Regions from separate parts of the Acinetobacter sp. N1-1 genome, predicted to be linked through region 2. Evidence: predicted binding sites of a transcription regulator. Region 2 holds the regulator's gene; each other region holds the start of a gene.

Region 1 (10,098 bases), 1.8 Mb from region 2:
GCTTCTTGAGATAATCCCTTAAACGCTTGTAACTGATTACTATCAATATTTTTATTTAATGAATAAGCAAGTGGTACTAAGCCAATCAGAATAAGCATAATAAGCCCCATTCCTTTTTGACCATCGTTTGAACCATGTGCAAAGCTTACGCCTGTACATGTAAAAATAAGCAACGCACGAATAACTAAAGGTGGTGGCTTGCTCCCTTCAGGTGCTTTAAATAACTCTAATTGCTTTCTAAAAACAAACTTAACAAGTAAGAATACAACAGCAGCAAGTGCAAAACCTATTAATGGCGAAAATAGAAGTGCTTTACCTACTTTCATGACTTGTTCCATATCAATACCGCTAGTTCCAGCCTCAGCTGCAGTATTTAGGATATGATTCATAAGACCAATACCTAAAATAGAACCAATCATTGTATGTGAACTTGAAGCAGGAATACCAAAGAACCATGTTCCTAAATTCCATAGAATTGCAGCGATTAACAATGCAAATACCATTGCAAAGCCAGCACCACTACCTACATTCATAATCAGTTCAACAGGAAGCAAAGCAATAATGCCGTATGCCACTGCACCACTTGCTAATAACACACCAAGAAAATTACAAAAACCTGCCCACATAACAGCAATTGGTGCAGGCAAAGCATTTGTGTAAATCACTGTTGCAACAGCATTGGCTGTATCATGAAAACCATTTACAAACTCAAAGCCTAACGCAATAAAAAGTGCTGTAGATAGTAAAATGACAGAATAAAGACTCAGGGGAGGAACGTTTGCAAGATCAGCATTTAGCTGAAATCCGATATAAACAAGTGTAGAAATAATAATTGTAAGAAACACCGGCATGAAGAATTTAGGTGTAGGCACATTTACATTTTTACTATTCATCGCATCAGGAGGTACGGAATCTTGTTTAGAAGATGTATTCATTTTCATGCTGCATGTATGACGAAACTTTATAGGTGGCCATATTGTTTAATTAAATTATGACAGTTATATGACATTTTTATTTATTATGCACTAAAAGACCACCTTCCGCCTCCTTTAAGAGCAAAAAGTGTACTAAAAAAATACCTATTTAAATTGTTATTTTCACATAAAACTTGATTACTATTTAAAACTTCAAATTAAGTCTCTCATTTCATTTAACTTTGTTTAATTTGCACGATAAATATTTCAGAAAAATGAAAATATCTATAAATAGCTTACAAATAAAACCCCATTTAAATGATCTATTTCATGCTGAATAATTCGTGCAGGAAATCCAGTAAAATTTTGCTGTATTCTTTCACCTCTAATCGTATAGTATTCAACAACTAATTTATCTGCACGTAAAACATTTCCCCTTGCTCCGAACACACTCAAACACCCTTCTTCCCCTAAAATACTTTCTCTAGATTTGGTAATAATTTCAGGGTTAACCATAACAATTTCAGGCATTTCTGGTGCATTCGGATATCGTGGATTTGGTCTTGATGCGACAACAATAATTCTTTTTGAAACATAGACCTGTGGTGCTGCAATCCCAACGCCATGATGATACCTCATAGTTGTTTGCATTGCTTGTACAAGCTGCCGCAACCATAACGAACCAAACTCCTTTGCACTTACCTTTGCTGCAATGAGTTTAAGTATACCTTCACCATCTTGTGCAATAGGTAACACCACTTCAGCCATATGCTATTCCTTTTAAATATGAATATCTGCAATCATATATAATTTTGCCTGACCAGAAATTTCTATACGATCATTTGGCAAAATTTCACCATATAACCAACCACCTCTAGATGATGCTTGATAAGCAATAATTACATCTTTTTCCAATTTTTCAGACCAAAGTGGAATAATAGCTGTATGAATTGAACCAGTGACTGGATCTTCATTTACACCAATTGCAGGCGCAAAATAACGGCTGATGCAATCATAGTCTTTATTACCCTGTGCCGTAATAACAATATCACGTGTTTTACCGTAAATTTCTTTTGATGCTAAACTAATTTCTCGTAATTTTAAAAAGTCTGGCTGTACATCTAAAACCTGTTGAGCATTTTCGTATTCAATAATATAGGCCTGATTATTTAAATGCACTTGCTTAAATGGAATATCAAATGCGGTATTTAATGCTTTAGGATAATCTTCTAACTTCTTTGCTCTTAAAATTGGAAAATTCATGACAACTTTTTCATTCTTTTGTCGAATATAGAAAGTTCCTAACTCACGTGTTTCAAATTCGATATATTCTAGCCCTTCAACTTCTTGGAATAAAATAAATGCACTGGCTAATGTTGCATGTCCACAAAATGGTACTTCATCTGTTGGTGTAAACCAGCGAATATCATAGTTATTTAATGTATTTCTCTTTACAAATGCTGTTTCAGACAAATTATTTTCTAGTGCAATATGTTGCATTAAACCGTCATCTAACCAATCATCTAATACAATAACTGCCGCAGGATTTCCTTTAAATAATTGTGTTGTGAATGCATCAACTTGGTACATCTTCATTATTATATCCTCAAAAAAAAGAGCAAATGCTAAAAACATTTGCTCTTTTAATATACTTCAAATGATCAACTATTTACGAGATCTTTATCATTTTCCTGATCAAATTTATTTTTATCTGTCAGTCCCATGACCTGACTCGTAAAAGTACCTGCTGTCATTGAGCCGTTAACATTTAATGCTGTTCTTCCCATATCAATTAATGGTTCAATTGAGATAAGTAATGCAGCCAATGTAATTGGGAACCCTAATGCAGGTAATACGATAAGTGCAGCAAATGTTGCTCCACCACCTACACCTGCCACACCAATTGAACTCATGGTCACAATACCAGCCAGAGTTAATATCCATAAAGGATCTAAAGGGTTTACCCCCATTGTTGGCGCAACCATCACTGCAAGCATTGCAGGATATAATCCTGCACAGCCATTTTGACCAATTGTTGTACCAAACGATGCTGAAAAGCTCGCAATTGACTCAGGTACACCAATACGATTAGTTTGTGCTTCAATACTCATTGGAATACTTGCAGCACTAGATCGGCTTGTAAATGCAAAAGTAATCACAGGCCATACTTTCTTAAAGAAACGAATTGGGTTAATTCCTGAGCCTGCCAAGATAAGCGCATGTACAACAAACATGATAGCAATACCAACATAAGAAGCTGCTAAGAAGCCACCAAGTTTTAAAATATCTGCCAAGTTTGAACTTGCAACAACTTTTGTCATCAGTGCAAAAACACCATACGGCGTTAATGTCATCACTAAACGAACAAGCTTCATGATCCACATTTGTGCAGTATCTATTGCTGTTAAAACATACTTCCCTTTTGCTTCATCATCTTTAAGTAAGCGTAAAGCTGCCACACCCAAAAATGCTGCAAAAATGACTACACTAATAATTGCAGTTGGTTTTGCACCTGTTAAATCTGCAAATGGATTGGTCGGAATAAAAGATAAAATAAACTGGGGAACACTTAAATCAGTCAATTTTCCAACATAGTCAGATTGTAATGCACTCAAACGTGCTGTTTCAGCTGCACCTTGTACTAGACCATCTGCAGTCAAACCAAAAAGTCGCGTCACAAAAACAGCAACTAAAGCTGCAATAAATGTGGTTACAAGCAACGTACCTATACTAAGAAAACTTATTTTTCCCAAAGAAGACGTCGCTGTATGCAATTTTGCCACTGCACTCAAAATAGAAATAAAAACCAGTGGCATAACAACCATTTGTAAAAGTTTCACATAACCATTACCAACAATATTAAACCAACTAATCGAATCAGTTAAAATTTGAGCACCTGTCGGGTAAACTAAATGTAGTCCTAATCCAAACAGCACACCCAGCACTAGCCCTGAAAGTACTTTCTTAGAAAGACTCCATGTTGTTTTACGTGTTTGTGCAAGCAACAATAGTAAAATCACAAACACCACAGTGTTTATGATAAGTGGCATGCTCATCGCAACTCCTAGCCAAATGGCTATTCTCAAAATCAGATATAATTACCATTTATTATAAAGTAAATAGATAAATAACGAGAGCCATTCTCTTCTTCAAAATTTTAATATAATTAGCCTTTATTTTCATAATATTATTTTTTATTTTAAAAACAAGATCTTAAAAACACAAAAAACATAAAAATATCGTTATTCTTTTTTCTTACTAAGCTTAGTTTAAATTTTTATAAGAATAAAAAAGCTCTATCAAATGATAGAGCTTTTCAGACTTAATACAGATTTAAGCATCCATATTTTTTACAATTGCTTTACCAAATGCTGAACAACTGAGCAGTGTTGCCCCATCCATAAGACGTTCAAAGTCATAAGTCACTGTTTTATGAGCAATCGCGCCTGAAACACCTTTAATAATCAGATCGGCAGCTTCTGTCCATCCCATATCACGTAGCATCATTTCGGCAGATAAAATAATTGAACCAGGATTCACTTTATCTTGACCTGCATATTTTGGTGCAGTGCCATGCGTTGCTTCATAAACAGACACTGCATCACCAATATTTGCACCAGGTGCAATACCAATACCACCTACTTGTGCAGCCAATGCATCTGAAACATAGTCACCATTTAGGTTCAATGTTGCAATTACTGAGTACTCAGCAGGACGCATTAAAATTTGTTGTAAGAAGGCATCTGCAATAACATCTTTAATGATAATTTCTTTACCATTTTTTGGATTTTTAATACTTACCCATGGACCACCATCAATTAGCTCACCACCAAATGCTTCTTGTGCAAGCTCATAGCCCCACTCTTTAAAAGCACCTTCTGTGTATTTCATAATATTGCCTTTGTGCACTAACGTCACAGATGGCTTATCATTATCAATTGCAAACTGGATTGCTTTACGTACGAGACGCTGTGTACCTTCTTTCGATACAGGTTTAACACCAATACCACACCCTTCAGAGAAACGGATTTTTTTCACACCCATTTCTTCTTGCAGGAATTTAATAACTTTTTTCGCTTCGTCAGAGTCTGCTTTCCATTCAATACCTGCATAAATATCTTCAGAGTTTTCGCGGAAAATAGTCATATTTGTTTGTTCAGGATGCTTTACAGGTGAAGGTACACCTTCAAACCAACGCACTGGACGCGAACAAACATATAAGTCTAACTCTTGACGTAATGCTACATTTAATGAGCGAATACCACCGCCTACTGGTGTTGTTAATGGGCCTTTAATCGCAACAACAAAATCACGGATCGCGGCAAAAGTTTCTTCTGGCATATATGTACCATAGCTAGCATTTGCCTTCTCACCGCAGTATACTTCCATCCATTCAATAGAGCGTTCGCCACCGTAAGCCTTTTCTACTGCAGCATCAACAACCTCTTTCATGGCAGGTGTAATATCTATACCAATACCATCACCTTCAATAAAAGGAATGATTGGACGGTTTGGAACATTCCATGAACGGTCTGCATTTACGGTAATTTTGTCACCACTTGTTGGTACAACAATCTTTTCATAACCCATTTGCCAGGCTCCCTTTTATATTTGGCGAACTACATTATTGTCTTTCGAACAATTTTCATTTTTTTAAATGTGCCATCATTCTAAAGTAAATATACACAATATGTTATTTAGCTTAGAAATAATCTACATTTAAAAAATCAATACATATATACCATTCTTGTTAAAGCAGATATTCCCATGAAAATCACTGTACTGAATAAACCCTTTAATGTCCTCTCTCAATTTAGAGAGGATGAAAAGCACCCCACACTGGCTGAGTTTATTACAGACCCTGACTTGCGTGTATCTGGACGTCTTGACCGTGACTCAGAAGGTTTACTCATCCTTACAGATCAAGGTGGATTGAATCAGCTTATTACTCACCCCAAAAATAAACAACATAAAACCTACCTTGCTCAAGTAGAAGGTGAGTTTAGTGCGGAAGCAATTCAAAAACTGACCGCAGGCGTAGAGTTAAATGACGGTCCAACACGACCAGCTCAAGTCCGTATCATCGAAGAACCAACTTGGCTATGGGAAAGAAACCCACCTATTCGCTACCGTGCTAACATTCCAACTACATGGGTAGAAATTAAAATATCAGAAGGTCGTAACCGCCAAGTTCGTCGTATGACTGCTGCTGTTGGCTTTCCAACACTACGCCTTATTCGTACACAAATAGGTTCAGTTGATCTCATTGAACTTGGCTTACTCCCTGGAGAAAAACGCGCAATTGAGCCTTTGCTTTATCCTGAATACAAAGCAGTCATAGAAAAGCTTAAAGCACCAGCTAAAAAATCAGGGAAACGTGAAGATCCTAAAAAGAGAAAGCAAAATAAAAAGCGTGAAGAAGTTCTTGTTGAAATCTTTAAAACAGATGCTAAACGACCACGTCGTATTACCAATGGCACCACACGTCCAAACTTAAAGAAAGGTAGAGGTAGATCTAGAAAATAGTGATCACTTCCTTCATTTAGTCGTCTTATTTGTGAAGTTACATTTTCATATCGGCATTTTTTGCAAGAAACCGTATGATAGATTGTAAACCTAACTTATGTAGGATAACGATGAAGAAACTAATCACACTGATGACAGGGCTCATCTTTTCTCACATGGCTTTTGCAATTACACCAATTAGTGTACAAGTCACAAACCTTGAGACAGGTGGCCCTGCAACACAAATGAATGTTGAACTTGAAGCTCAACAAAATAATACATGGACAAAAATTGGTGAAGGTACAACAGATGACAAAGGTCATTTAGATACACTTTACCCAAGTACAAAAACAACGCTAGACAAAGGCATTTATAAAATTACATTTAAAACAGGTGATTGGTTTAAAAATAAGAATCAGCGTGCTTTCTACACTGAAATTCCGATCGTATTTGTGATTGATGGTAGTACAGACCACTATCAAATTCCTCTCACAATTAGCCAATATGGTTATTCCACATATAAATCGGCTGATTAGTAAAAGAGGCATAGCTCTTTCTATGCCTCTTTATACATTAAGACAACCAGCTTTTGACTTTTTGCTCATCTACAACAGTAAGTTTCACTGTGTTTAAATCTACTTTTTGCCCTTCTATAGATAAACATAGCAGTTCATCACGTCTAAACAGATGCAATTCTAATGCTTCTTGTTGCTGTGAATAGCTTATCAATTTCTGATCAGTAGCTTTAATACCATCAATAGCAATAATCACATCATGTGCAGATACACCAGCGTGGGCAGCAGCACTATCACGGCGCACTTGCTGAACAACAACCCCTTCAGGTTTTTCAATAGTTTTTATACCAAATGGTAAGCTTTTTTCTGCTTCTAGTTTATAAGAAACCCCTACACTCGATAATAACTCTTCAATTGGCAGCTCTTCTGTCGTATGAATAAGGAAGCTCAAACGTTCTGTCCAATCTTCGCCTGTTAATTTTTGACATAATTCAAAAATAGTCTTCTCATTGACTTGCTTACCTTGCTGTGCATTCTCATACAAACAGCGCATCACAGCATCTAAACTAGACCCATAATTCCTTAAGCTTAAGTCTAAGCATAGTGCAACCAAAGCACCTTTATTATAGTAGCTTGTACCTGCATTATTCGTATTTTCATCAGGTCTATAAAATTTAATCCATGTATCGAAACTCGACTCTGTCACAGACTGAATATAGCGCCCCGGATTCTGTAAATAACGGTCAATTTGAGCCTTTAACAGTTTTAAATAACTATCCTGAGAAATCACACCACTGCGTAACAAAATAAGATCATCGTAATACGACGTAAATCCTTCAAAAATCCATAGTAAAGAAGTATAACCCTCTTTATTTAAATCATAATTTGTAAAATTTTCAGGGCGAATAAATTTCACTAACCAAGAATGAAAATATTCGTGACTACAAAGCCCAAGAAAGCGTTGATACGCTGCTGAAGGCTCCTCTGGTTCATTCATCTTGGGCAAATCATCACGTGGGGTTATTAAACTTGTCGAATTCGGATGCTCCAACCCACCATAACTATTGCCTGTAGCAATCGTCATAAAAACATAATTTTGAAATGGTGCTGAGCCAAACATTTGAATTTCAGTTCGGCAAATTTTTTCTATATCTTGTTGCAAACGCGTTAAATTCGTTGAGTGTTTGCCTGAAAGCACAAATTCATGTGGAATATTTTCGACATTAAATACAAAGCGGTCTTGCTCTGCTAGCTCAAAAGGACTATCTATTAACTGCATATAGTCTTTTGCATAAAGCGTATGTCTACCCGATACTAAACTCTTTGTTTTTAAACCTGTCGCAAGTGAAAAATGTTTTAGTGCTTCAGGAACAAAAACCTCAACTTCACAGGCAACATCTTCTTGTTTTTCTAGACCTAAACATACACATGCTGGATTGATATACAAACGTTGCTGATCGACATATGCACCACGTACAGACAAATCATATGCATAAACATCATATTCAACGGTTATTAATTCATGATCGGTATTATGTAAACGCCATTTATTCTTTTCAAATTTTGTTATTGTTAAGTTACGACCAGCCTCATCATATGCTTTTACAGACTCAATATGTTTGGCAAATTCACGGACTAAATAACTACCAGGAATCCAAGTAGGTATCCATAAAACCTGAGATGGATTTGCCAAAAAACGTAATGTTACATGAATAAGGTGTTGTTTATAATCGTCAAATTCTATTTGATAGTGCAACATAAGTCAGAATTCTAATCCTAATCTCGCTTAGCAAGGGTTTAGCTTAGCATTTTTTTATTCTAAGATCGCATACTTCGTACGGATTCTATATACATACCTAAATTTTAATTCTTTTTAAGTTTTATATAGTATTTTTCCACCTCTAGCTCATCCTTAAGGCGGCTCTTTTGAAACGTTTCACCCTGCTCCTCACAAGTTTCATGGCATTACTATGCACAACAACTATACATGCCAGTGTTCTAACAATTAATCCAGACTCTGTCGAAGCCGCTTCATGGATTATCTATGATCCACAGTCTAAACAAACTTTAGCTGAACATAACAGTCATGCACAACGTGCTCCTGCATCTTTAACTAAAATGATGGTTGCTTACCTTACGCTCAAAGCAATTCAAGAAGGTAAACTTAAAACAACAGATGTCATTACCGCATCAAATGTCGTCCATATTGTTCAACCAGATGAATCTCAGATGTTCTTACGTCAAGGACAACAGATTACTATAGACCAACTTTTAAGTGGCCTCATCGTTATGTCTGCCAATGATGCTGCTGTAACACTTGCACAGCAATTAGGTGGAGACATTCCCCATTTCGTGGAAATGATGAATAATGAAGCCAAAGCACTCGGAATGACAGATACTCACTTTACCAACCCTGCTGGTATCACTATGGATGGTCATTATGCATCTGCTGCAGATTTAGCCAAGCTTGCAAACATACTCATACAACAATATCCACAATATTTATATTACTCTAAACAAACGAGTTACTCATGGAATGGGCATACTCACCATGCAACCAACATTCTACTTAAACAAGATCCTACTGTTGACGGTTTAAAAACAGGCTATACAGCAGCCGCAGGCTATAACCTTGCACTGACTGCAAAAAGACCAACGGTTAATACACAACTTCCCGAGCGTCGTCTTATTGTCGTTGTTATGGGTACAAAAAGTGCTTATAAACGCGCAGAAGTTGCTTATGAGCTCATGAACATGGCGTTTAACTATACACGTGATGAAGTCGCAATTAAGGCTAACCAACCAATTGCCCAATTTCCTGTTATTGAAGGAAAACAGAATACATTTACTTTAAAGGCGAATAGCACAAAGATCATCACAACATCATTATATGACTCAAACAGCCCAATAAATATGAAAAATTTTAGCAATACCAGTGGCTTAATTAGTATAGACAGCCAAACTATTGCACCATTACAGGACACAAAAACACAGCTATCAATACAACTTGATCAAAAACAACTCACTGCGCCATTAAATCAGGAAATGAACCTTGCAAATGTTAAAGTTTTCCAAAATAATCAATTAATTGAAGATTTTCCATTGTCAGCAAAAGTTGAACTAGAACGTGCCAATTTCTTTGAACGTTTTATTCATTGGTTAAA
Region 2 (10,098 bases):
TTACTTATGGTAAATGTGGCTGATTTACCACCTAAACATCAAGTGTATGCGAAGAGACTGGTGGGAAATCAGGAACAAATTTACTTTTTTTATGCGCATTTATCCAAAATAGATGTAGCTATAACTAAAACTGTGCAAGCAGGTCAAAAACTCGGTGAAACAGGCTGTACAGGCAATGCGTCTAATATGAAACACATTGCAACAGGGGCACATTTACATTTTGAAGTGCGATATAAGAAAGATGTAGCTAAAGGGTTAGGTGGGCGTTTAGATCCATTGCCATTTATCTCAAGCAAATTATTGTAAGGAGTTTTTTATGAAATATTTAAAAGTACTGGCACTGTTATGTGGTGGCTTGTTTGCCAATTTAAGTTATGCAGAGGACCCTGAATGGGATAATTTTATGATAGATGATATACAGTTAAAAAATCCTGTTGATTTTTTAAGTAATCATCGATTTAATTTTTATTCGCGTTACAGTGAAAAGTTGAAAGTTAAAATTGTCGATTATGGAATTAGCAACGAATCTACGGGGAAAGAAAATTATCAGTTGCAAGAGTATGGCGTAGAAATTCTGAATAAAAATAAAATCTATCAGTTATTTAAAACAGCAGGACCATATAATGATCAATTATGGGTGCGTATAGATAATATTTGGTTAGATGAAGAAACTGGTTATCTGGCACTCACGGTGCGTACAAATAAATATATCAATTATGGATCATCACCATTTAAAACAAATGACGTTACCACGTATGTGTATAACTTAAAAAATAATAAAGTTATAGAATTAAAATCGGTATCAGAAATTAGCTCGGTCGATGCCAAAGGTATTCCGACTAAAGCGATGGATTGTACAGCAGGGGTGAAATTAAGTTATAACGAAAAAACCAAACAGTTTACTTATACAGACCGTATTAAAAAGGGCTGTAAAGGACCAACAAATGAACAAACTATTAAAAATATGCCAGTCTATAGAGTGACGTTTGACCGTAATTTAGAATGTATTTCGACCAATAAATTAGCTGGTGGCTGTAGTGATGGTGATGATATTAATGAAAAAATTACGACTTACCCTGCTGAATTTATCCGTATGAAGAAAAAATAAAGTAGTCACTTTAAAGCCAATATGAAGAGTCGTGTTGGTTTTTTTATGGGGAAAGAATGAAATATTTAAAAGTATTGGCACTGTTATGTGGTGGCTTGTTCGCCAATTTAAGTTATGCAGACGACCCTGAATGGGATGATCCATTTGTTGAAGGTGTGCAATTAAAGAATCCTGTTGACTATTTAAGTAATGATAAATTTAATTATTACTCTTATTATAGTGATGATTTAAAAGTTAAAATTGTAAACTATGGAATTAGCAATGAATCTACAGGTAAAGAGAATTATCAGTTACAAAAGTATGGTGTCGAGATCCTAAATAAAAATAAAATTTACCAATTATTTAAAACAACAGCACCATATAATGATCAATTATGGGTACGTATAGATACTCTTTGGTTATAGGAAGATAGTTATATTGCCCTTACCGTGCGTACAAATTATTACATCAATTATGGACCAGTACTTCAAAGAAACAATGATGTTACGACTTATGTGTATAACTTAAAAAATAATAAAGTGATAAGTTTTAATTCAATATCGGACAGTAGTAACGTCGACTCTAAAGGGGATGCGATTAAACCACTCGATTGTACTGTAGGGGTGCAGGTAAGTTATAACGAAAAAACTAACCTGTTTACTTATACAGACCGCATTCAAAAAGGTTGTGATGGCCCCATCAATGAACAAACTATAAAAAAAATGCCAGTCTATAGAGTGATGTTTGACCGTAATTTTAAATGTGTTTCGACCAATAAATTAGCCGGTGGTTGTAGTGATGGGCATGAAGTTACAAAAAAGGTAAATGGTGGTAATCAAAAGCTAAAGAAAGAAAGCTAAACAAGAAATCGCTGTTCTATTTGTAAAAAAATACGGAGTATGTAAATGTTCAAAAAACTAATATTATCTTTTTTATTAACAGTAACATGTAGTTCTATTTGTTATTCAGAAAATTATATAGATTTCAAAAAAAACTACTCGAATTATAACGATGATAATATGTATGATTTAGATATATATATAACGATCAGAAAGCCAGTACAAAAATAGGTACAATTGGTTATTTTGGTGATAGTCCTAAGATAAATTATGTTTTTCAAAAAAACAACGATATTTATATCTCATCATATGTTTACAATGATATATATGAAGAAAATCCTAAATACATTTATGAAGATGGAAAATATAATTCTATATATGTTTTTCACTGTAAGAGAAATTCATGTATTTATGATGAAAAAACTAGTGATTTTTTTGGTGCTGGTGGAAATATTTTAAGATTAAAAGATGATAAAATTGTTCAATATTATCCTTATAAGTCAAGTAAAAATTTACAGTATGATTTAGATAGTAATTTATTTAAAGTTTGGAAGAGTAGTCAAACTCAAGGGATAACCTTAAAAAAGACAAGCATATATGAGTTAAATCGAGTAGATTCAGAATATATTGGCTACTTAATTAAAGGTGATGAGTTTCAAATTAAGGATATAAGTTCTAGATGGTTAAATATATTATATAAAAGTTCTAAAGGAAAAATAATAGAAGGTTGGATACAGTGTAAAGATACCAATATTTGTAGAGAAAATTAATGAATACAAGAGTTAGTAATAAATTATGAAAAATATTTTTATAGAAATTATAAAATAGTAATGCTATTTCGCATCCTATATATATTTAGAATCTAATTTTCTTTAATTTAGATTCTCTTATGATATTGAATATATTTTTTAACTTAGGGGGTGAGATTATTAATTAGTATTAGTTGACGTAGATTAAATATCATCTAGATAAACTGAGTTAGAGTAAGAAATATGAAAAATTTGTTAATAAAAAATAATTTTATTTTATTATTGTTAACTATATGTAGTATAAGTTCTACAAATGCTGATCAAGTAAAAAAAATTTCTTTAGTTGAAAGAAATGATGAAGATGGTGAGACTTTCTTTATTTTAAAGAGTAAAGAAAAATTTTATCCTCAAGTTTCTTACTATGAAGATACAAATTTACATTATTTAGATAGTAGAAATTTTTTTGTTGAGAGTAATTTCTCAACTAATGAAACAGTCAGAATTAAAAGCTTCTTTAAAATCAAACAAGATAAGTTAGTCTTGGAGAAAATTACAAGTTTTTCTACGTTAAATATGTTAGCACCAGCAGGGGGAGAGGAGTATTGTGAAAAAATAATAAACCTTGAATTTAAGAAAGCAATTAATAAATATATAGATGAATATTTATTCAATGAAAGTGAGAAAAAAAAATATTGTATAGTGAAAAAATATAAAAAATAAATTCAAACCCTATTTAATTTAAGTAGGGTTTTATTTAGATGCTTAAATGAATTTAATAGCTTTTTTATAATAAGAAAATGATTCAGATTTATTTTTAGATGAGTAAAGTAGTCAATATGACAGCGCTACATTAAGCTTAGCAGATAAGCCTAGCATGGGTGGGAGATCTTAACGGTGAAGATGGGTCAAGCCATCAATAAGTTGAGGTATTGAACAGTCATTTATCTGACCAAACCGCTTAAAGTCAAAATAATCTACTGTGTACATTAGGTGATGTGCAATCTGGTTAGTGGATGGCTAAATATAAACAACATATGAGATCACCATGCAATTTTATTATCTATAAATGCATTAGAATGGTAAGAAATTTTGAATTCAATTGTTTTTCCGACCTTTCATCTCTTAAAAAATATGGTTTAATGCTGAAAGTCAAAAAAAAGCTATATTGATATGGAACCAATAATACAGTCGTTGCTTGATACGGATTTATATAAATTTACAATGCTTCAAGTGGTATTACATAAATTTCCACAAACACATAGTGTGTACCAGTTTCGTTGTCGTAACTTAGAGGATACCGTTTATCCTTTACCTGACATATTAGATGAGCTAAATGAGCAACTCGACTTATTATGTGAACTACGATTTCAGCCAGATGAGCTATTGTATTTAAGAAAACTGCGTTTTATTAAAAGTGACTTTGTTGACTATTTAGAGTTGTTTCAACTGAAGCGCCGTTTTATTGAGGTTGGCTTAGATTCGCAAGGACGTTTAGATATTCATATTGAAGGGCCAATGATTCAGGCATTGATGTTTGAGATATTTGTTTTATCGATTGTGAATGAGCTTTACTTTAGAAGACTACACTCTACAGAGGTTTTAGCAGAGGGTGAGCGTCGACTACAACAAAAACTTGAACGCTTAAAGGTACTTGAAAAAAGACAGGCAGGTGCAGAGCCACCATTTTTAATCGCAGATTTTGGAACACGTCGCCGTTATAGCCTAGATTGGCATCGTCATGTTGTGCAAGAATTCAAACTTACTTCACCAACCATTTTCAGAGGAACGAGTAATGTCTTACTTGCAAAAGAGCTGGGCATGATTCCTATTGGTACAATGGCACATGAGTTCTTACAAGCCTTTCAAGCACTTGATGTTCGACTACGTGATTTTCAAAAAGCAGCACTTGAAGCATGGGTACAAGAATACCGAGGAGATCTTGGGATTGCTTTAACTGATGTTGTAGGTATGGATGCATTTCTGAAAGATTTTGACTTATATTTTGCCAAATTATTTGATGGTTTACGCCATGATAGTGGTGATCCATACTTGTGGGGTGATAAAGCCTATGCACACTACCAAAAGTTGAAAATAGACAGTAAAACTAAAATGCTTACATTTAGTGATGGATTAAATTTGGATCGTGCTTGGGATTTATACGAGTACTTTAAAGATCGTTTTAAAGTAAGTTTTGGTATTGGTACAAATCTCACCAATGATATGGGACTTACGCCTTTAAATATTGTATTGAAGTTGGTTGAGTGTAATGGTCAATCTGTCGCTAAAATTTCAGATAGTCCCGGAAAAACTATGACAGACAATGATACATTCTTGGCATATTTAAGACAGATTTTTGAAATTTCAGCCGAATAACACATTCTTTTTTGTATTGAGCTTATACAAAATTCAGAAAAGCATGTGTTTGGCTTATGATAATATTGAAAATGTCAAAAAATATAGAATTTATTCATTATGACCACACCAGACTTACCCTTTGGTTTGCTTGTTGAAGCAGAAGAACTTGTTTTATATTTAGGTCATCCAAAGTTACGTATTGTCGATTTAACACGACCATCTGTTTATGAGCAACTTCATATACCTCATGCAATTCATGTAAAGCCACAGCAATTGGTTCAACAACAAGGAACTGCATCGGGGTATTTGCCTGATGAACAACAGCTTCAATCACTTGTGAATTATTTACAGCTTTCACCTGAGCATCATGTTGTGGCTTATGATGATGAAGGTGGTGGTTGGGCAAGTCGTTTGTTGTGGAACTTACACTGTATTGGTTTTCATAACACCAGTTTATTAAATGGTGGTATTCATGCTTGGCTTGGAGAAGGGTTGCCTACAAGTCATGTGGCAGAAAAGATTGAACGCACGAGTCATTTGATTTCTGTTCAAATTAAAGAACAAGAAAAACATCAAATTAGCTATACAGATTTGAAGCAACATGTTGAAAAGAAAGATATTCAGATTTGGGACAGTCGAACTTTTGATGAATATACAGGGAAAAGACTGGCTGCACGAAAGGGTGGGCATATCCCCAATGCCTATCACTTTGAATGGAGTAGTGCCCTAAATCGTGAAAATCGTTTAAAATTACATTCTTTTGATCATATTAAAAAGAGTCTACAGCATGTGGGCTTTAATTTAGATCAGCCTGTAGTGGTATATTGCCAAGCTCATCATCGGTCAGCGCTCGCTTATTTTGTCGGGCGATTATTGAATTGGGACGTCCGTGCATATGATGGCGCATGGAGTGAATGGGGCAATATGTCAGATAGTCCAATAGTTATGGGAGAGAGACCACTTTGAGTCTTGCATCATTAAAAAATAAGGTTTTTTTACAGGCACAACGTATTGTTCCTCAGCACCAACTTAGCCGTGTCGTGGGGAAAGTGGCTGCAAGTGAAAACTTAGTGGTTAAGAACTTAGCTATTCAGGCCTTTAAAGCAAAATATGGCATTGATCTTTCGATTGCCGAACAATCAGATGCTTTAAAATATAAATCGTTTAATGAGTTCTTTACACGCTCGCTTAAATCGGGTGTACGTCCGATTGATGAAGCTCAAACGCATATTGTTTCTCCTGCCGATGGTGCGATTTCCCAAATTGGTGAAATTGTGAATGGCGATATTTTTCAGGCAAAAGGTCAGAATTTTACAGTTGAGCAATTAATTGGTGATCCACAGCTTGCACAGCCTTTTAAGCAAGGTAACTTTGCAACAGTTTATCTTTCACCAAAAGATTATCATCGTGTACACATGCCATTTACAGGTACACTTACAGAAACGTTATATGTACCAGGTGAATTGTTTTCGGTTAACCAAGTAACTGCTGAAAATGTCGATGGTTTATTTGCACGTAATGAGCGCATGGTTTGTCTTTTTGATACGCAAGTTGGACGCATGGCAGTTGTGCTTGTTGGTGCAATGATTGTTGCAGGTATTGAAACTGTAGCTACAGGAAAAGTAAAACCTACAGGACGTCTTGAACTGCAACAGCATCAGCTTGAATTACAAAAAGGTGATGAGCTTGGTCGTTTTTACTTAGGTTCTACAGCAGTAGTTTTATTTGAAGAAAATGTAATGCAATGGGACCCAACGTTTCAAGCAACATCTCAAGTTGTAATGGGTGAAAAGATAGGTGAATTACTGTAGTTTGACCTTGTGAATATAGATAAAAGCGTGATGAATGATCACGCTTTTATTGTTTAATCAGTACTTAAAACTTTTGTACATAAGAGTGGATCTGCTTTTATTTTTGCTTGTTCATCTGGTGAAAGGCTAAAATAGTGGTTAATGAGTTTATGTGCAAATTTTTCATAGATTTTAGGCTTATAGTAGGCATAATTTGGCATACTATTTATTGCAATATCTTGAAAGTTTGCATACATATCATCAGGATTTTTTGATAATTCTGGTTTACTAATTACAAAGCAAAGCGCCGTCCGATGATAAGCTTTGTCATCATCATTCGGTTGGTTTTTTAAGGTATAGATGCAGATAGATGCAATAACAACAATGAGTATACCGAGAATAGGCAAACCTATTTTTTTTGTGGCCATAATTTCCAATCTAATTTAGTTCTCGCTTTGGTATAGGCATTCTTTAGGAAAAACGGCTTTAAAGCAAGAACCCTCATTGGGAATTGACTCAATTTCTAAATATGCACCATGTTGCATAAGTACATGCTTCACAATAGCTAGCCCTAAACCTGTTCCGCCTGTTTGACGACTTCGTGCACTGTCTACACGATAAAAACGTTCTGTGAGGCGGGGGAGGTGCTTGAGGTCAATGCCAATACCATTGTCTTGTACGGTAAAGTAGCCATTCTCTTGGTCATCATGCCAACCAATGGTGATATTGCCACCACCTTTAGGTGTATATTTAATGGCATTGGTAATCAGGTTGCCAAAAGCACTTGCAAGCTCCATATCTGAGCCAATAAGGTCACAATGGCTATCTATTTCTAAATGCAGCATATGACCGTATTCACTGTTATATGCCTGTGCATCATCAAAAAGTTGCGTCATTAGACTTGGCATTTCAACAATCTGATTCTTTATAGTTGTTTTCTCGCTTTCAAGGCGAGAAAGAAGTAATAAATCATTTACTAACGCATTCATACGGCGTGTTTGAGATTGCATTTGGTCGAATGCACGTTTCCAACGAGGATTGAAATCATCTTGCTCTTGAAATGTTTCTAGATAACCACTTAGAACAGTCAGAGGTGTACGTAATTCGTGTGATATGTTGTCGACAAAATCTTTACGCATTTGTTCTAGGTTATGAATACGCGTGACATCGTATGCGAGTAATAAGCGACTTTCTATGCCAAATCTAGTGAGTTTAATTTGAACGTAGTGCCCTTCATATAAAGAAGATTCAATTTTTATCCCATCTGGATGCTGTTCCATATCTTGGAAATATTCAACAAATGCGGGACGACGTAAAATACCTAAAATATTATTGCCTTGATCGCTAGGTTTAATTCCTAAAATACGTTCGGCAGCAGGGTTAAACCATTCAATTTGATGAAGCTCATCTGTAATAACAACAGCTTCAGCAAGTGCAAATAGCGAAGCCTGTGCACGATCAATGAGACTGACCATTTCAGCTTGTACAACACGTTCCTGACGCTGTGTACGATAAATATTAAAAAGTAGCGCACCCCAAATACCATTAATATTTGGTGGTGCATCATAAGGGCGGTTTGAAATCCATTCATTAACTAAATACAGCGCTCGAATTTGTAACGCAATAAATGCACTAAATCCGATCGCAATACATAGCCAAAAGTATCCAATACCTAGTCCAATAAGCCCAGCGATGAGCAGAAAAAAGAGCAGTAATTTGAAATCTTGCTTTGCAGACTCCCATAAACTGCTATAGCGATACTTTTTATGCTCGTGACTTAACTCAGGCGTTGGATAGGGTTCATACATAGGAAAATGTCTTAAGCGTCTGTGCGTATCGAGAAGCGGTAGCCTGTTCCACGAACAGTTTGAACAAAACGATCGGCACCAAATGGTTCTAAAATTTTACGTAAGCGACGAATATGAACGTCAATTGTACGGTCTTCAATATAAACACTTCCGCCCCAAACATGGTCTAGAAGTTGTGCGCGTGTATAAGCACGTTCAGAATGCGTCATGAAAAATGCAAGTAGACGGTATTCTGTTGGGCCCATATCTAAAATGTTGTCATTAAAGCTAACACGTTGGCTTACAGGGTCAAGAATTAATCCATTCGCATCAATCGTTTTTTCACCGCTTAAAGCACTTGAACGGCGCAAAACAGCTTTAATACGAGAAATTAGTTCTCGTGTAGAGAAGGGCTTGGTCATATAATCATCTGCACCAGCATCTAGCCCTTGTACTTTATGATCTTCATCACCACGAGCTGTAAGCATAATGACAGGGATTTCAGCAAGCGTTTCATCTCTTTTTAGTCGGTAACATAAGTCGACACCACTTAAGCCACCTGGGAGCATCCAGTCAAGTAATACTAAAGATGGGCGTTTATCAACAATCATTTGATGTGCTTGTTTTGCATCTTCTGCTTGTAAGCATTGATAGCCCGCCATATCTAGTGAAGTATGAATCATTTCACGAATAGGTAACTCATCATCGACAATTAAAATATAGTCATCTTTCACTATGTCACACCCTATATGAGAATTTAATTAAAATCTTATTAGCGTATTACAAAGATTTATTATGACAGTATTATTGCAATACTTATAAGGATGCAATATTTTAATGTTTTTTTATGACAAAACTAAAAAACCTTTGTGAATATTAGATGACAATTTTTTTACAAAACAATAGATTAACTATTCATAATATAATACTTAGATTTTAAGTTTCTTTATACTTAAAATAAATTTTTTTAAAACATATACTTAGGATTTTTTAAGGTTGTATATAAATAAAGTATATAAAAATAACTAAAAAATTATATATTTTATTTTATCAGTTGATTGAAATAAGTAAAATGAAGAATATCTATGACATTTTGAACGAAAAATAATGGCTGACTATTTAAAAGTAACGCAAGGAAGTAAATCTGAGCAATATCAAGATATTATTCCGCAGATTTTTGGAATTATTGCAGATGAACCTGATTTAATTGCAAACTTGGCAAATATTACAGCAGCATTGAAAGAACAGTTTAACTGGTTTTGGATAGGTTTTTACTTAGTTAAAGATAGTGAACTTGTTTTAGGGCCATTTCAAGGGCCAATAGCATGTACACGTATTGCAAAAGGCAGAGGGGTCTGTGGTGATGCATGGGAGAAATCAGAAGTTTTAATTGTACCTGATGTAAATGCATATCCGGGGCATATAGCATGCAGTGCACAGTCAAAATCTGAGATTGTACTGCCTATTTTGAGAAATGGGGTATGTATGGGG
Region 3 (10,098 bases), 190 kb from region 2:
TTGCTCTACGCGCTGTTGGTTCACTACTTATGGGTGCATTACTTGTCATTCCACCACTTACCGCCCGTTTAATTGCTCACTCTCCCAAACAAATGGTCATTCTTGCATTTATTTTAGGGCAAGTTGCTCTTGCGATTGGCTTATGGTCGAGTGCATTACTCAATATCGCAACAGGATTAAGCATTGTACTAACCATGTCTTTGCTATTTTGCTTCGTATTTGGTTTTCAAAAACTGAAACATCTCTTTGCTTAAAAGAAAAACCCCTTATAGAAAGGGGTTTTCGATTTCTTTAGCATCTTCAATTTTTATTTTTTCTGGTAAGTCTTTTTCTTTCTCAAGTGTTGCAACCAGATCATTCAATAAACTTTGTAATATTTTTGCAGCTTTAAGACCTTCTTGATCTTTTGTAAGCTGTAAATTTCCATAAATATTCACACGATCTGCACCATTTTCTAAGGTTAGATCATAAATTGATGATGACTCATCACCTTCAAACGGTTTAAACATTTTATTATCCTCTATTATTGTATGACTGATCATAGCCTATTAAGTTTTCAACATTTTTAAAATAAACTCTAATATTGTCGGTAGCAATTGTTTTATAAACTGTAAAATACGATCCTTAATATTGCCTACAACACTCCCACTATTTCCTGTTCGACCTTCGGCATGAAATAATTTTTGTGTCGCTTGTATATCTGCTTCAGAAACGTGATCTGCACATTCACTCTTCGCATCCCAACTTAAATAACTTGCTTTCTGTGCTGGCTTAACCTCTCCTCCCATTAAAGGTAAGTTATATACCTTTCTTTTTGTACTTTCATTTAAAGTTGGAAATAAATTAATTCCTGTTAAGTCTTCAATTTCACAGACACTTACCACATGAACATCTAGAGAGTTATTATTTGGCGCATAATATGCACCAATTACACCAGTCTGAGGGTAATAAACTGCTTTAAATACTGCAGAAGGAACAAATACACCATTTCCTATCGTTGAAAGTTTTCGACCTGAGAAGATAGGGCCAGTAATGACATAAGCATCATGTTTTTGCTTCGTTACTGTCGAGCGTGTCGCTTCTTCTAATTTGCGCCAAATATCCTGATTATTTTTTGGTGCTTGCGGAACCATATTTGCTAAAGAAAAACTATCAGCTTGTGACAGCATATCAGGCATATCACCATTTGGTGACATATGCCCTCGGTCAAAACCTGAACCTTTATAATCTCTTAACGTTGCACGAAACTCAGAACTAACTCTATCTTCTTCATGAAAGCTATCCTGACGTTTAATCTTATGACTTAAACGCTCAACAGTTAAATGTTCTGCACTCCATAAAGGTGTCTTTGATGTTCCAGAATACATCACATTAAAACCATGAAAGCATAAAGCTGTCGTATTCTTTTTCAGACTATCTCTAACTAAATAAGGTGGTGTATCTTTATAAAACTCATTAAGACAAGAAGAGTTGCTCCAAAAGCTTGTTGCCGCATGTGCAGTCTGATACGGCGAAAGTGTTGCTATACCTAATATTACACCACAGCTTAAACTAGAAAATGCTAAAGAGGCTTTCTTATAACTGATTAAATCTTTCATATTTTATTCAAAAAAATACCCTGTAATGAGATTAGCAAGCTCACTATAGAAAGTATATTCAAGACCATTCAATTGCCTATACATTGAACAAATTTAAAAAGCATCAAAATATGAACTCTATTTGATATTTTTTATACAATACTACTATGGAAAACTTATCAATATTACCAATACTAGATTGATTCTAAATAAAATATATGCGAATGTAATTTTGTTATAGTTTATACAACTTTTTTGAATTGGAATTTTATGATGCGCAATATCATAACGACAATTGGGTTAGTGATGGGAATTTTTACAACAGCGACTGCATTTGCAGAACCTGCTGTTGAGCTGGGCCAAACACTAGAAAGTCTCTCTCAAACACAAGTTTCTACAACTGTAAATGGGCAACCGGGTTCTCTCAAGAACCTTCTTCAAAGTGGTCAATATACATTGGTTTCACCTGATAACAATGTACAGCAAGCACCAAATGAAAATAATGAACAGACTCCACCGCCTGCTCAAAATGGCATGTAGTCACTAAATAAAAAACCGAGCAGTTGCTCGGTTTTTTATATTTTAGATTTCGATTTGGCTTCCCATTTCGACAACCCGATTTGTCGGAATAAGATAAAAGTCACTCACAGGACTAGTATTGCGATACATCGAAATAAAGAGCTTTTCTCTCCAAGGTGCCATGCCATCTCCAACCGTATGAATTAATCGATCTCTTGAGATAAAGAAACTCATATGCATCATGTCAAACTCAAAACCAAGTTCTTTATATGCTTGACCTAAAGCAAGGGGAATATCTGGCTGATCTTTAAAACCGTAGTACATAAAAATACGGTAGAAATGATCATTCATTTTCTCCACATGTAAACGGTCTTTATCTTGAACGTATGGAACATCCTGCGTAATCACCGTCACCATAATATTGCGCTCATGAAGCACTTTATTGTGTTTAATATTATGCAGCATTGCATGCGGAACAATATTTGGCGTTCCTGTTAAAAATACAGCTTCACCCGGCACATATTTTGTATCATTGCTCACACTAACACTTTTAATAAATAGCTCTAATGGAAGCGCATCTTTTTCTAGTCTTTGAATTACAATCTCTCGACCATTTTTCCATGTCATTAATATTGTGAATACAACGAATCCAATGACAATTGGAACCCAGCCACCAGCCAAAATTTTCACTGAGGTTGAAGAAACAAAAATAATGTCTATAAACAAAAATGGGATCGTAAAGCCTGCAATTTTCCACCAAGGCCATTGCCATCCACTATGAGCATATGCAGTAACTAAGATCGTACTACACAGCATAGTCATTGTTACGGCAATACCATATGCTGCCGCTAAGTTAGCACTGTTATGAAAGAGTAAAATTAGAATTAATACTGAAACGTATAAAATCCAGTTAATGAATGGCAGATAAATTTGCCCTTGCTCCACATCAGATGTATGGTGCACCGTCAAACGTGGTAAGTAGCGTAGCTGTATTGCTTGATTCGCCATTGAAAATACGCCTGTAATTACTGCTTGAGAAGCAATAACTGCTGCCGCAGTTGCAAGTATAATCATTGGGAATAAGCCCCACTGAGGCACTAACAAATAAAATGGGTTAGATATAGCACTGCCATCTCTTAAAAGTAATGCACCTTGACCTGCATAATTCAACAGCAAACATGGGCAAACAATAATGAACCATGCCAAACGAATAGGTTGGCGACCAAAATGCCCCATATCGGCATAAAGTGCCTCACCACCTGTGAGGGTAAGCACAACTGCGCCCATGGTTAAGAAAGCAACTTTAGGCTCATTTGCAACAAAGTGAATTGCCCAATATGGATTCACTAAAGTCAGCACATACGGTGTTTGAATAATACTCCAAACACCTAATACTCCAATTGAGATAAACCATATTAAAGTAATTGGGCCAAAGAGCTTTCCCATTGTGCCTGTACCATGACGCTGAATCATAAATAACGCCGTTAAGATACCAAGAGCAATTGGCATAAGCCATTGGTTAAAACTTGGTGTAACAATACTTAACCCCTCAACTGCAGAAAGTACTGAAACAGCAGGAGTAATAATACCATCACCAAAAAATAGAGAAGCACCAATAAACCCTAAAGCAATTAAGAACATTTTCTTATTTTTGTCTATTCGTTTAGAGCGTAGATTCAAAGCGAGTAATGACATAATGCCACCCTCTCCATTATTATCTGCTCTCATAATAAAGGTCACATACTTAACACTAATTGTTAGCATCATTGACCAAAATACCAATGACAAAACACCCATCACAGTAGATTGACTTATAGATATATGAGCAGCTATAAAGCACTCTCGAATTGCATATAATGGACTGGTTCCAATATCACCAAACACGACGCCCAAGGCAGCCAATGTAAGTGCTTGTATAGATGGTTTTACCGTTGAATTTTGCATAAAAAAACTACATGTTCTTCGCATATATGGCGAATATTAGCACTAAGTTAAGCCTTTTGCTTTAAATCTTATATTTCAGCTTGGCAGGCTGTATTTTTTTCGCTATCATCCTCGCCAATTGGTGAGGTGTCCGAGTGGCTGAAGGAGCACGCCTGGAAAGTGTGTATACGTTTGCGCGTATCGAGGGTTCGAATCCCTCTCTCACCGCCATCTTTGTAATAACTACTAAATAACAAAATATTTCTAAAGTCTATATCTGATAACTTTATTTTTACTTAAATACAAACATCTCTATATTCGTTACTTTACGATTTTAAATATTGTTAAATTCCATCACCTATAAAACTCTTATTAAATATAAAAATCATACTGCCATCATAATATCATGATCAAATTTCAAACTAATTTAATCTAATAATTATTGGTATGCCATAATGCAAAATACCGCTTCTATTCCAAATCGTAAAAATGCTTCCTTACCTAAAAATAGTAATGTTAATCAAGCCTCCCCACCATGGTTTAAATACTCGTTTCTAATTGTTGTTATTGTTTCTTGTGCTTATATTGGACTGCAATTAGTTACCGACTTATCTACAGTTCCACCATTAAGTACATTCTCATTTTTTATGCTTGGTCTTGCGCTGCTTATCGCATTGGGCTTTGAATTTGTGAATGGTTTTCATGACACAGCAAATGCTGTAGCAACCGTCATCTATACCAATGCTATGCCTGCACCTATTGCTGTCATGTGGTCAGGTTTCTTTAACTTTTTAGGTGTTCTAAGTGCAAGTGGTGCAGTTGCTTATGGCATTATTGCTTTGCTACCTGTCGAGCTTATTTTACATGTAAATAGTAGTGCTGGTTTCGCAATGGTTTTTGCACTTCTTATTGCTGCAATTATTTGGAACTTGAGTACATGGCTTTTAGGCTTACCGGCTTCAAGCTCTCATACTATGATTGGTTCAATATTAGGTGTTGGACTCATGAATCAAATATTACACTCAGGATTTAGTAGTGGGCTCAGTGGAATTGATGTAGAACAAGTGATTAAGGTGATTAAAGCACTCTTAGTTTCTCCACTTGTCGGTTTTGGTTTAGCGGCCATTGCTTTTCTATTATTAAAGCTAACGTTAAAAAATAAAAAAACAGAGCTTTTTGATGCACCAAAAGGTGATAAACCACCTTCATTTGTTACACGTCTATTGCTCATTTGCACATGTACTGGCGTCAGTTTTGCCCACGGCTCAAACGATGGACAAAAAGGCATGGGCTTAATTATGCTTATTCTTATTGGTATTGTTCCTCTTGCTTACTCACTTAATAAAACAATGGATAGCAATGAAGTACAGGCTTTTGCAGCACTCTCAGAAAAGTCTGCTCACATTCTAGTATCTAACCCAGACCAAATGGATGCGACTACAGCGCGTAATACTCTCACCCAGTATATTCAGACCAAAAATATTACACCTGAAACAATCGTTGCTGTTGCAGCATTATCGAATCATTTGGGTAAGCTTGTTGCAGATTATAAAACCATGGGAGATATACCTGAAAATACAACTATAAACTTACGTAACGATATGTATTTAAGCAGTACCACATTAAAAACAATGCAAAAAAACAATCAACTTACACAATTAAATTCTGCCGATACCGCCACAATTACACAGTATCGTAAAGACTTAGATCAAGCTACTCAATATATTCCAACTTGGGTAAAAGTTGCTGTGGCACTTGCATTAGGACTCGGAACAATGGTTGGTTGGAAACGTATTGTAGTTACTGTAGGAGAGCGCATTGGTAAAACTCACCTTACCTACAGTCAAGGAATGTCAGCAGAATTTGTTGCTATGGGAACAATCATTGCTGCAGATAAATTTGGACTTCCTGTTAGTACCACACATGTACTTAATAGTGCAGTTGCAGGAACAATGACCGCCAATAAGTCGGGGCTACAATGGAGTACCATTAAAAGTATTATTCTTGCATGGGTTCTGACTTTACCTTGTGCTATGGTTCTATCTGCGACACTTTATTGGTTGTTTTCTAAGTTTATTTAAATAACCTGATTATTATTTCAAAATTAATGGATTAGAGCTATAAGTTTCGTTACACCATAGCACTTAGAGTTCTAATCCTAATACGAAAAATTACTACTTTACTCTCTATATAACAATAATTGTAATAAGATTCATCTTGTAAAGAATAGAAATAAATTAGACGATCGCCAACATATTTTTAATAACGACTTTAAACTCTTATCCATAAATCATTTTAGTAGTTTTTCATCTTACTAATTATACTAATTTTTTTAAAATAAATTGATGATTAACTAACATAATAATCGTTTAAATAGTAGATATATATTTACTTCAGGATTTTTAAACCATCTCAAAAACATAGCTATTGGTCGAATTTGTATCAGCCATATATTGATATATGGTATGTATGATTTTCTTCGCTTTTAATAGCTGGCATGCAAGTGTTTAGGAAAGGATTTCTACTCTACGAAAATAAATAGGATAATATATATGGATATTTTAAGAATGAAAGAGGACCTTATTTTGTATAAAACTGATTTAAATGTATTTTTAAAATACAACCAAAATTGTCACCCTATTTAAAGTTAATTCAAGTAAACTTTATGGGGTTTAATCTACAATTATGTCCAATAATCAAAAAGAACTGATTTTCAGGGCGAAGCATAGTAGAATTTGCCTTTTAATTTTTCCCGGAAAGGCAGCGCCTCAACTCGATTTATGATGTTTTTCAAGGATTTTTTATGTTAGCGCTAGATGTACAACATGTTAGAATGGATCAACATGCTGTTGATAAAGCTCAGGCGTTAGAGTGTCTAGTCAACATTTTAGTTGAAGATAAACTAGTTACTCCTGAATATTTAGAAGGCTTAAAAGCACGGGAGCAACAAAGTGCGACCTATCTTGGTCAAGGTATTGCTATTCCCCATGGTACACCTCAATCAAGACAATATATTTTAGAAACAGGTGTGCGACTCGCCCATTTTCCACAAGGTGTGGTATGGGATGGCGAAAATAAAATTTATCTCGCTGTTGTCATCGCTGCTAAATCAGATGAACACTTACAAGTATTACAAATACTAACTAGAGCACTGATTGACGATGTTTCAGATCGTGTAAAAAATGCCACTTCACCAGAACAAATTATAGAATTATTACACGCTCAACCCCCTTCTCTTGCACTTCATGAAAACCTGATTGCGACACAAGTCCCTGCAAATGACACAGATGACTTACTATGGCACGCAACACAGCTACTCAAGCAACAAAAATTAGTAGAGCCTGGTTTTATTTGTGCACTAGATCCTAAGCAGATGATTCATCTTGGTGAGGGAACGTGGTCAATTACTGCAAGTGAATATGTAATTAGCCCTGCTGTAAGTATTATAAAACCTGAGCATCCTATCGAACATCACGGCGAAACCATTAGCACATTGCTTTGTATCGCAAGTAATGACCAGCTTGATATGCCTCAGTTCAATCGTTTAATGGATATTCTTTTCGACCCAAGTCAGCTTGAGAAACTAACACAAGAAAATGATAGCCATCAGATTGCTCAAATTATTGGGGCTGAAATTATTCCTGACTGGCCATCACGCAAAGTAACCCTTGCGAATGCACATGGATTACATGCACGCCCTGCAACACAACTGGTCAATATTAGTAAAACATTCAAAGGTGATATCCAAGTTTCCGCCGATGATGGTCAACTTGTTTCAGCAAAAAGCTTAACAAAGCTACTTTCTCTTGGTTGTAAGCGTGGACAAGTGCTTACCTTCATTGCAGAACCAGATACTGATGCTGTGGCAGGTTTAGACGCGATTATTGCAGCAGTAAAAAATGGCTTAGGCGAAGAAGTTGAACCTATTGATGAGCAAGAAACTGTAAAAGAAGCAGATCAAGTTGAAGTTGTGACGTTTGAAGAAGAGGTATCAACTTCGGGAATTCCTGCATCTTCAGGACTTGCATTTGGTCCTGCACACGTGATTAAACCACGTGAGTTCCATTACGAACGTAATAGTAAAAACGTGAAAGCAGAAACTGAAAAGCTTGAACATGCCATTGCGCAAGTGAAAGAAAATATTCGTCAGTTTATTGCTGAAAGTAAAGTTGAAGCAATTAAGCAAATTTTTACTGCGCACTTAGAAATGCTTGATGACCCTGATCTCATTCAAGGTGTACATAAACTTCTTAAACAGAACCTTTCTGCACCTGCAGCTTGGCATGAGCATATTGAAGCAGCAGCAAAAGCACAAGAACAACTCAAAGATCATCTACTCGCAGAACGTGCCGCAGATTTGCGTGATATTGGAGAACGTGTTCTAGCTGTTCTTTGTGGTGTCCCAGAGGTTGTAGAACCTCAAGAGCCATACATTCTCATTATGCATGATGTTGGACCAAGCGATGTTGCACGTTTAGATAAAGACCGTGTTGCAGGGATATTAACAGCGGTTGGTGGTGCTAGTGCACATAGTGCAATTGTTGCCAGAGCACTGGGTATTCCTGCTGTGGTTGGTGCAGGCAACAGTGTTCTTAAAATCGAAAGTAATACCATCGTTCTTATCAATGGTGATAATGGTGATTTCATTGTTGACCCTGCTCAATCACTTATTGAACATGCAGTGGCTGAGCGAGAGCGTCAACGTCAAATTCGTATTGAAGCTGAAAAACACTGCCTAGAGCCTGCGATTACACTCGACCAGCATCAAGTAGAAATTGCTGCAAATATTGGGAAAGTAAATGCTGCTGGAAAAGCAGTCAAAGACGGTGCAGAAGCAATTGGTCTGTTACGTACAGAACTTGTATTTATGGCGCATAACAGCGCACCAGATGAAAAAACACAAGAAGCAGACTATCGTGTTGTTCTAGATGACTTACAAGGTCGCCCTCTTGTTGTACGTACACTTGATGTCGGTGGTGACAAACCACTACCGTATTTACCAATTGCAGAAGAAGAAAATCCATTCTTAGGAATTCGCGGTATTCGTCTTACACTTCGTAAACCTGAACTATTACGTCAACAATTGGTTGCCCTACTTAAAGCTGCCGATAATCGTCCATTACGCATCATGTTCCCAATGATTGGTCGTGTTGAAGAATGGCGTGCAGCAAAAGCAATTTTAGATGAAGTAAGCAAAGACTATCCTCGCGAAAACTTAGAAGTAGGTATCATGATCGAAGTGCCATCTGCGGCATTACTATCACCGATCCTTGCTCAAGAGGTTGATTTCTTCAGTATTGGAACAAATGATTTAACCCAATACACTATGGCAATTGACCGTGGTCACCCACTACTTTCTGCCGAAGCAGATGGCTTACATCCAAGTGTTTTATTACTGATAGACCAAACTGTACGTGCTGCACATAAATACGGAAAATGGGTAGGCATTTGTGGTGAGCTTGCAGCAGATCCTAAAGCTGTTCCTGTACTCATGGGCTTAGGTGTAGATGAACTGAGTATGTCAAGTACAAGCATTCCTTTAGTAAAAGCACAAATCCGTACTTTAAACTTTACTGAGTGCCAGAAAATTGCGCAAAAAGCATTGCAGTGTGACAGCGCAACCGCAGTAAGAGCATTAGGGGAATAAGCATGGCAAAGGTTTTAACAATTACACTTAACCCCGCAATAGATATTACACTTCAGCTCGATACCTTAAAGCTTGGCGAAGTAAACCGTCAGCAATCTGCGCAAAGCCTTGCAGCAGGCAAAGGACTGAATGTAGCGCAAGTCCTCAAAGATTTAGGGCACTCCCCTATTGTGACAGGTTTCTTAGGACAGAGTAATCGCCAACTATTTGACCAACACTTTGAGAAAGAAGGCTTAGAAAATCACTTTGTATATATTGAAGGTGAAACACGCCACAATATCAAAGTAGCTGAACAGTCTGGGCGTATGACTGACATCAATGGTAAAGGATTTTTTGTCGATGAAGCTGCGAAAAAGAGTCTTCGTGAGAAAATTAGCCAGTTAATTGACCAAGTAGAAATTATTGCTATTTCTGGCAGTCTGCCTCAAGGGT

What was found. The regulator PhoB, encoded in region 2, activates phosphate uptake and scavenging genes when phosphate is short. The targets are predictions, from matches to a motif close to TGTCATNAANCTGTCATAA.
Region 1: a site for PhoB is predicted at 990-1,008, ahead of AC1MPL_RS10505 (inorganic phosphate transporter). Genes of this name have one in related genera too.
Region 3: a site for PhoB is predicted at 4,411-4,429, ahead of AC1MPL_RS02720 (inorganic phosphate transporter). Genes of this name have one in related genera too.

What each region holds. Positions count from the first base shown of each region.
Region 1 is NZ_JBWXUO010000012.1:2,112,681-2,122,778, forward strand. It holds gene AC1MPL_RS10505 (inorganic phosphate transporter) at 1-935, opposite strand, end outside; gene def (peptide deformylase) at 1,200-1,682, opposite strand; gene AC1MPL_RS10515 (PhzF family phenazine biosynthesis protein) at 1,695-2,510, opposite strand; gene AC1MPL_RS10520 (L-cystine transporter) at 2,576-3,970, opposite strand; gene icd (NADP-dependent isocitrate dehydrogenase) at 4,248-5,504, opposite strand; gene AC1MPL_RS10530 (pseudouridine synthase) at 5,682-6,440, shown strand; gene uraH (hydroxyisourate hydrolase) at 6,551-6,955, shown strand; gene AC1MPL_RS10540 (M61 family metallopeptidase) at 6,993-8,693, opposite strand; gene AC1MPL_RS10545 (D-alanyl-D-alanine carboxypeptidase family protein) at 8,894-10,098, shown strand, end outside.
Region 2 is NZ_JBWXUO010000012.1:354,771-364,868, reverse strand. It holds gene AC1MPL_RS01960 (LysM peptidoglycan-binding domain-containing M23 family metallopeptidase) at 1-306, shown strand, start outside; gene AC1MPL_RS01955 (hypothetical protein) at 317-1,108, shown strand; gene AC1MPL_RS01950 (hypothetical protein) at 1,165-1,512, shown strand; gene AC1MPL_RS01945 (hypothetical protein) at 1,537-1,947, shown strand; gene AC1MPL_RS01940 (hypothetical protein) at 2,919-3,395, shown strand; gene pncB (nicotinate phosphoribosyltransferase) at 3,846-5,048, shown strand; gene AC1MPL_RS01930 (sulfurtransferase) at 5,148-5,996, shown strand; gene asd (archaetidylserine decarboxylase) at 5,993-6,841, shown strand; gene AC1MPL_RS01920 (hypothetical protein) at 6,895-7,248, opposite strand; gene phoR (phosphate regulon sensor histidine kinase PhoR) at 7,264-8,628, opposite strand; gene phoB (phosphate regulon transcriptional regulator PhoB) at 8,640-9,341, opposite strand; gene AC1MPL_RS01905 (GAF domain-containing protein) at 9,715-10,098, shown strand, end outside.
Region 3 is NZ_JBWXUO010000012.1:539,969-550,066, reverse strand. It holds gene znuB (zinc ABC transporter permease subunit ZnuB) at 1-254, shown strand, start outside; gene AC1MPL_RS02745 (hypothetical protein) at 267-509, opposite strand; gene AC1MPL_RS02740 (DNA/RNA non-specific endonuclease) at 549-1,598, opposite strand; gene AC1MPL_RS02735 (hypothetical protein) at 1,851-2,117, shown strand; gene AC1MPL_RS02730 (potassium transporter Kup) at 2,160-4,040, opposite strand; tRNA gene AC1MPL_RS02725 (tRNA-Ser) at 4,161-4,250, shown strand; gene AC1MPL_RS02720 (inorganic phosphate transporter) at 4,475-6,100, shown strand; gene ptsP (phosphoenolpyruvate--protein phosphotransferase) at 6,823-9,666, shown strand; gene pfkB (1-phosphofructokinase) at 9,669-10,098, shown strand, end outside.